DNA from 2 places in the Arthrobacter sp. CP30 genome. Region 2 is predicted to be linked to the other one. Evidence: riboswitches for the same ligand, from Rfam matches in the RefSeq annotation. Region 2 holds a riboswitch; the other holds the start of a gene.

Region 1 (3,708 bases), 130 kb from region 2:
GCAGCCCTGCTCGACCAGCGCAACGTGGCGGGCTTCGGCAACCTGTGGGCCAACGAGCTCTGCTTCCTGCGCGGCGTGCACCCCGACACGGTGATGGCCGACGTCGACGTCCCGGCCCTCGTGGCGTTGGGCGCACGGTGCCTGCGCTTCTCGGCGACCCAGCCCGGCGCCCACCAGGTCACCACCGGCAGGACGCGGAAGGGGGAGCAGCACTGGGTCGCGGGACGAGCCGGGAAGCCGTGCCTGCGCTGCGGCACCACCATCCGTGTGCGGGCGGAGGTGCCCGGTGATCCGGGCCGTCGCCGGACCTGGTGGTGCCCGCGGTGTCAGCCCCTTCGCTGACGCGCGATGTGGGGGCCCGCGCCGTGAAGGAGGAGAGGTCCTCAGCGCCTCGCGTCCAGGGCGGCAGCAAAGGCGTCGACCGACGCCGTGGAGCTGTCGATCCGCCAGTCCGCCTCCTTGGCGATGTGGAACCAGACCAGGCCGACCACGTCCGGCTGCGCGGAGAGGTATCCGAAGAGGTCCGTGATCCAGCGGGCCTTGGAGCCGCCGAGTTCGGAGGAGGACGTCTCGGCGATCACGATGGGCGTGCCGGGTGCGAGGCGCCGGAGCTGCGCGAGGCCGTCCCCGAACAGCGCCGCAGGATCCTGCCAGCCGCTCCAGGACTGCGACGTACCCCAGTTGTAGCCGTCGAGGGCGACGACGTCGGCATAGCCCTGCCCCGGGTACAGGCCGTCCAGCGGGATGGAGCCCCAGTAGGGCACGTTCGGGTTCCAGACCCAGCTGACATTCGTGGCTCCGGTGGACCGGACGACGTCGTGCACGTGGCGGTAGGCGGCCACGTAGTCTCCCGCACCGTTCCCGTTGACGCCCTCGGACCACGGGTACCAGTCGCCGTTCATCTCGTGCCCGAACCGCAGGTAGACGGGTCGGCCCCACTGACCGAGGGCGCTGCCCCACTCACGCAGGTAGGCGTCGAAGTCGCCCGCGGCGATGCGGTCGAGCGAGTAGGCGGGCTGCTCGGTGCCGCCGCCCCAGGTCCACGGCTCCCATGTCAGCAGCGTCTCGGCACCCCGCGCCCTGACGGCCTCCAGCTCCGCGATGGGCGCGGGCTGGTTGAAGTCCTTGTAGGAGAGGACGATCGACGGAGCCTCGCCCGCCAGGGCTGCCACCTCGTCGAGCTCGCCCCCTGCGGCGGGACCGCCACCGGTGCCGACGCCGAAGCGGATGCCCTTGGAGGAGTCGGTCCCGGGCGCCGCCGCGAGGACCGTGTACCCGGTGGAGGCAGCGGCGCTGCCGACCGCTGCGCTGATGGTCACCGTCCCCGAACCGCCGGGCACGATCGACACCTGGAGGGTGCCGGTCGACGTCGTCGTGACCGCGACGCGGCTGGTGCCCGCGACGACGGTCCCCTTCGTGCGCTTGGGGAAGCCAGCACCCGTCACGGTGACGCCTGCGCCGGCTGTCCCGGCGGAGCTGCTCAGCGTGATCGTCGCCGCGGCGCCGGCCGGAGGAGGCGTGAGACCCACCATCAGCACGGCCACCGCAGTGAGGAGCAGCAGGATCCGGGCGGCGGCGGGGAGCGTGCCGGGCGGGAGGGGCTGGGCGGGGACGATGCTCATGCGGGGTACCTCGCTGGTTCGGTAGCCCGGCTGACCGCGTGGGTCCCGTGGCTTTGCGTCCCCGGCTCGCACCGGGTTTGCCTTTGTCGCCCGGCGGCCACCCGCCGGTCGTCCGTCCTCGTGGACTGCTTCCATTCTCCCGCGCCCTACACGCCCCGGGGTGCGATTACCCCGAATTCTGCCGAAGGATTGGTGCAGGTCCGGCGCAGCGACTCCTCCGGTGCCCAGCACCTGCACCGCGCGGGGAAGCCCGGCACTGCTGTGCTTTTGGTGTGTCCTGGCCCACAATGGTCCTGTCGCGGTTGGAGGCACCCGCGACGGGTTGTGCTGGAGGGAACCATGAAGCAGATACCGGCGTTCACGCGCACCATTGCGTCTCAGGTGGACGGCTACAGGCCGGAATTCGAGGCACGGGTGGGGCCGGAACTCGCCGCGGTCTTCGCCCGCGAGCAGGAGGACCTCCGCCGCGCGGGACTGCCGGAGGGTATCGCCCGCGTCGGTGACCGGCTCCCGGATGCGGTCCTGCACGACGCCGCCGGCCGGACCGTGAGCCTGTCCACGGTGCTCGATGCCGCCGCCGCGATCATCGTCTTCTACCGCGGGTCCTGGTGTCCGTACTGCAGTATCGCGCTCAAGACCTACCAGCGGGAGCTCCGCCCCGTGGTCGAGGCCTTCGGGACCAGGCTGATCGCGGTCAGCCCGCAGGCGCCGGATGTGGCCGCGCGGGGAGGGCGACAGGCCGGACTGCACTTCGAGCTGTACTCCGACGAGGGCAATGCGCTCGCGGCGCACCTCGGCATCGTGACGACTCCCAGCCCGGAGTCGCTGCGGGCCCGGGAGGCCCTCGGCATCGACGTGGCGGGGAGCAACATGGACAGCACTGCCGCCATCCCGTTCCCCACGGTGGTCGTGGCCGATGCGACCGGCACCATCCGGCTGATCGACGTGCGGGTGGACTACACCACGCGGACGGAGACCTACGAGATCATCGACGCCCTCGTGGCGCTGTAGGTCCCCGCCGGCGGCCCGTCCTACCGAGGCTGCCACCAGGGCCGATGCCGGTGCCTCTCCGGCCGGTCGGTCGGGCCGGGTCGAGCGAGGGTCCGCCCGGTCAGGCGAAGGAGACGGAGCGGAGGGACCGGGGTGACATGCGGTCCTGCAGGACGAGGGTCGCCGCGCCGAGTGCCGCGGCGTCGTTGCCGTTGACCGACAGGCGCACCTCGACCGGATGGATGGCGCGCGCCATCGCCCGCCGGGAGAGCAGCCCGCTGATGATGTCCACATAGAAGGCGCCGGCCGTCGAGAACGCGCTCCCGGCGAGGACGATGAGCTGGAGATCGAGGAGGTTGACCATGGAGATCACGGCACTCGCCACGTACTCGGCAGAGTTCCGGATGAGCTGCAGGGCCACGGCGTCCCCGTCCGCCGCGGCGGTGCCGAGTGCGGCGAAGTCCTCGGAGATGACGCCTGTCAGGGGGATGCCCAGCTCGCCGCGCGCTGCCGCTTCTGCAGCCTGTGCGACGACGACGCGCGGACTCGCGTACAGCTCCAGGCACCCGATGTTGCCGCAGGGGCAGGGCAGTCCGCGGGCGTCGACGGTGACGTGGCCGATCTCGCCGACGTTCGAGCTGACGCCCTGGTAGATGGTGCCGTCCATGACGATGCCCGAGCCGATACCGGAGCCCATGTAGACCGAGGCGTAGTTGGCATAGCCCTCGGTGGCTCCGAGCCAGTACTCGCCGATGGCGGCGGCGGTGGCATCGTTGTCGAATTCGCAGTGGAAGCCGGTGGTGGAGGTGAGGGCGCGCCGGATGGGGAAGTCGCTCCACGTCTCGAGCGAGGGCGCGTTCCGGACCGTGCCCGCTGCCCGGTCGAGCGGCCCCGGTGTGGCGATGCCCATGCCGACGATGCTCGTCCGGTCGACACCGGACTCGAGGATGAGGGCGTCGATGTCGCGGGTCATCCTGCTGACCACGGTCAGGGGCGAGGTTCCGCCCGGGCCGTCCACGCGTCGCCGCCCCACCACGTGGCCCCGGAGGTCCGAGATGATGTACGTGATGTAGTCCTGGTCGATGTGCAGTCCGAC
Region 2 (3,708 bases):
TGCGGCCCTGCGGCCCTGCGGCCCTGCGCCCACCGCCCCGGGCCTTCCGCAAGCTTTGCGCAAGAACCGGATGGTTCCGCATCCTCGCAACCCGCTGTCGCTACCCTTGGACTGTGCCCATCCATTCGACTCCGTCAGGTCCTGGTCAGCACCAGGACAGCGGGACGGCACCCCCCAGGAGTGAAGCCGTCCCGGCTACGGGCGCGCCGGGCAAGGCTGCCCCGCTGCTGGTGCCGGCGGTCCTGGAGGACATGAGGAGCGATTTCGACGATCCCGCCGTCGTCAACCGGTTCGCCCACGACTTCTGCTCGACGCTCGGGGGGAAGATCGACCGGCTGGACGTCCGGTTGCGGGGCGGCGATGCCATGGGCGCAGCGGACGCGGTGCTCAGCGTCACGACGTCGTCGGCCATGGTGGGGGCCGTGCGCCTCACGCAGGCCGCGCTCCGGATGCAGCGCCTGATCGCGGCGGACGACCTCGACGAGGCCTTGCACTCCCTCCCACTCCTCCGGGCGTGCGCTGCGGACACCGTGGCGGCGCTCGGCCGGTCCTACCCGGTTGGGAGCGCGGGCGCTGCGCCCTAGACCGGCTTGGTGCGGTGCCGACCCGCGGGGACGCTGTCCGGTCCCACGCGGGGGAGCCGACGGCTACCGGGAGGTCGAGCTCCTCGGCATGATCCTGAAGCCGACGCCGCGCACCGTGGTGATGAGATCCGGGTCCCCCGAGGTCCGGGCCAGTTTCTGCCGCAGGTTCGCGATGTGCACCTCGATGGCGCGCTCGTCCGTGCGGCTGACGAAGTTGTAGCCCCGGTACTCCCTGCCGCGCGATACGCGCACCAGCTCTTCCTTGGTGCGCACCGCACCGTTGCTGCGGAGCAGTTCGTGCAGGAGGTTGAACTCGGTCTTGGTGAGCGGGAGTTCGACGCCTGAGCAGGTCGCGGTGCGGGCCTCGCCGTCCAGCACCAGGTTGCCGTTGCGGAGGAGGTCCGCCGCATCGGGCGCGGGCCCGGTGGTGGCCGCCGGGGCAGGCGCGGTGCCACCGGACAGTCCGGGGGTGACGGTCGCGGGGGGAGCCACCGGCTGGCCGATGCGGGGCCGGCGCAGCATCGCGTCGATCCGCGCCCTCAGTTCCCGCGGGCGGAAGGGCTTCAGGACGTAGTCGTCCGCGCCGGCCTGCAGAGCGGTCAGCACGTCCATCTCGTCCGTGCGGCCACTCAGGACGATCACGTAGCAGTCCGACGTCGTGCGGATGCGGCGCAGCACCTCGTAGCCGTCGATGTCGGGGAGGCCGATGTCGAGCGTCACGACCGCCGGATGTTCCTGCCGCACGGCATCCACTCCCTCGCGGCCCGTCGCGGCACCGCATGCCGCGAAGCCGCCCTGCTCGAGGACGGCGCACAGCAGGTTGCGGATGTCGAGGTCGTCCTCGATCACGACCGCTGCGCGGCGGTCACCGGCAGCGACGCTATTCATGGGCTGCGACCTTCGGCTCGGTCGCCAGCAGCGCCGCTTCGGACGGATGCTCCGCCTGCCGGGCGGACGGGAGTTCGGAAGTGACGGCGGGTGTCCGTGCCATGGTGCGAGACCTGTTCTCTTCGGCGGCCCGGCTGACCGCGTGGGTCCCGTGGCTTTGCGTCCCCGGCTCGCACCGGGTTTGCCTTTGTCGACGGGCGGCTGCCCGCTCCATGATTTTAGCAACCCGCACCGACGCCGTGGGATCGCTCCCTCCATCACACTCCGTCACTGCTCCGTCCGCCCCGTCCCGGGCTGCCGGAGCAGTGCCGCGCCGCGTCGGACGGCCGACCCGACGGCCGTGAGCGCCGTCGAGCCGTGGCGCCACTGCTGCCAGTGCAGAGGGACGTCCAGGTGCCCGTCGTCGTCGAACGGGAGGAGGTCCCCGCGATCCCTGTGCAGCTCCAGCTCCGAGACCAGGCCCCAGCCCATGCCGAGGCGGATGGCCTCCGCGAACTCCTCGGCTGCGGGGACGTGGTGCCGTGGTGCGTCCCGGGCACTCCGGGTACGTGGGCGGAGATAGGCGTCCTGCAGGTCGTCCTTCCGGTCGAAGACGATGAGGGGGGCTTTCCCCAGTGCCTCCGGCGTCGCGCCGTCCGGGAACCAGGCCCTGCGGAAGCTGCGCGTGCTCACCGGGAGGTAGCGCATGATGCCGAGCGGGTGGGAGGAGCAGCCCTGGACCGGCGCCGCGACCGACGTGATCGCCGCCGCGGCCGCGCCGCTGCGCAGGAAGTCGAGCGAGTGGTCCTGGTCCTCCCGGAGCATCTCGATCTGGAGCGTCTCCGCGATCGGGGCGAGGGCCGGCAGCACCCAGGTGTGGAGGGAATCGCCGTTGACCACGATCGTGATGCGCTGCCGGCTCCGCTGGTCCTCCGCGGCGAGCTCGTCCGAGAGGTCGGCGGTGAGCAGTTCGAGCTGCCGCGCGAATCGCACGATCGCCTGCCCGGCGTCGGTGGCCCGGAGCGGCCGGGCCCGCGTGATGACGGGGCGTCCGACGGCGACCTCCAGGGCACGGATCCGCTGGCTCACCGCCGACGGGGTGATGGAGAGCGTGGCGGCAGCAGCCTCGAAGCTGCCTCCGCCCACGATCGCGGCGAGCGCCTGCGCCTGTGCAGGGTCGACATGTTTCATGAGCACTTCTTACCATGCTGAAGAAGCTTTAGCTGGTCTTACCCGCTGTGCACTCCTAGGTTGATCAGGTGATCACCACCGCCGCCACCGGCTTCGCTGCCGGCCTGACCCTCATCGTCGCCATCGGGTCGCAGAACGCCTTCGTGCTGCGCCAGGGCCTCCGACGCTCCCACGTGGTCCTCGTCGTTGCGGTCTGTGCCCTGTCGGATCTCCTGTTGATCGGGCTCGGCGTCGGCGGCCTCGGCGCCCTGATCGAGGGGGCGCCGGTGCTGCTGGAGGTGATCCGCTGGGCGGGCGCGGCCTTCCTCACGGGCTATGCCGTCCTTACCGCACGCAGGGCAGTCCGGGGCGGGACCCTCGACACTGCCGGGGGTGCCGCGACGACGTCCTGGCGCGCAGCGCTCGGCACCTGCCTCGCCCTGACCTGGCTCAATCCCCATGTGTACCTCGACACCGTGTTGCTGCTCGGCTCCCTGGCGGGGACGCACGGCCCCACCGGCAGGTGGTGGTTCGCGGCCGGCGCGGGCCTGGGCAGCATCGTCTGGTTCACCGCCCTCGGCGCGGGAGCACGCTTCCTCGCCCCGCTGTTCGCGCGCCCGGTGGCATGGCGCGTCCTCGACGCGCTGATCGCCGTCGTCATGCTGGTCCTCGCCGTGCTCCTCGTGGTCCGGTAGGACGGCGGACAGTCAGGCAGGCCGTCGTCGCGGTACGCGACGCGCCTGGGTCCGCCGGTCCCACAGCCACAGCACGACGACGACGGCGGCACCGACCACGAACACGGCGAGGGGAGCCGCCCACGCCTCGGGATCCGGGGCGAGGAGGGCCGCCCCGTCCTGCCACGGCCACAGGGCACGCGCGGAGCCCAGGATCAGGCCGGTGGCAATGAGCAGGGTTGCGCGCCTCCTCGCCCGCAGGAGATAGGCCAGGCCACGCACCACTGTCGCGAGCCCGAGCACCGCACCGCCGGCGAAGAGTGCGAGGTAGCCGAGGTCGCGGGTACTCGCGGCCTCGAGGGTCGGCTCGTACAGGCCGATCGTGAGCAGGATGAAGGAGCCCGAGAGACCAG

Evidence for each region. A riboswitch is a leader RNA that binds a small molecule or an ion and turns the genes downstream of it on or off. The one in region 2 is predicted to bind cyclic di-GMP.
Region 1: it holds a riboswitch for cyclic di-GMP, as region 2 does, so the genes downstream of both, ACTIMO_RS01275 (glycoside hydrolase family 26 protein) here and ACTIMO_RS00635 (response regulator transcription factor) in region 2, are expected to answer to the same signal.

Annotation. Positions count from the first base shown of each region.
Region 1 is NZ_JBQEMM010000001.1:268,741-272,448, reverse strand. It holds gene ACTIMO_RS01280 (DNA-formamidopyrimidine glycosylase family protein) at 1-342, shown strand, start outside; gene ACTIMO_RS01275 (glycoside hydrolase family 26 protein) at 384-1,622, opposite strand; cyclic di-GMP riboswitch class I at 1,640-1,714, opposite strand; gene ACTIMO_RS01270 (peroxiredoxin-like family protein) at 1,962-2,633, shown strand; gene ACTIMO_RS01265 (ROK family protein) at 2,734-3,708, opposite strand, start outside.
Region 2 is NZ_JBQEMM010000001.1:142,328-146,035, reverse strand. It holds gene ACTIMO_RS00640 (hypothetical protein) at 252-584, shown strand; gene ACTIMO_RS00635 (response regulator transcription factor) at 648-1,472, opposite strand; cyclic di-GMP riboswitch class I at 1,594-1,668, opposite strand; gene ACTIMO_RS00630 (LysR family transcriptional regulator ArgP) at 1,740-2,642, opposite strand; gene ACTIMO_RS00625 (LysE/ArgO family amino acid transporter) at 2,711-3,316, shown strand; gene ACTIMO_RS00620 (DUF368 domain-containing protein) at 3,329-3,708, opposite strand, start outside.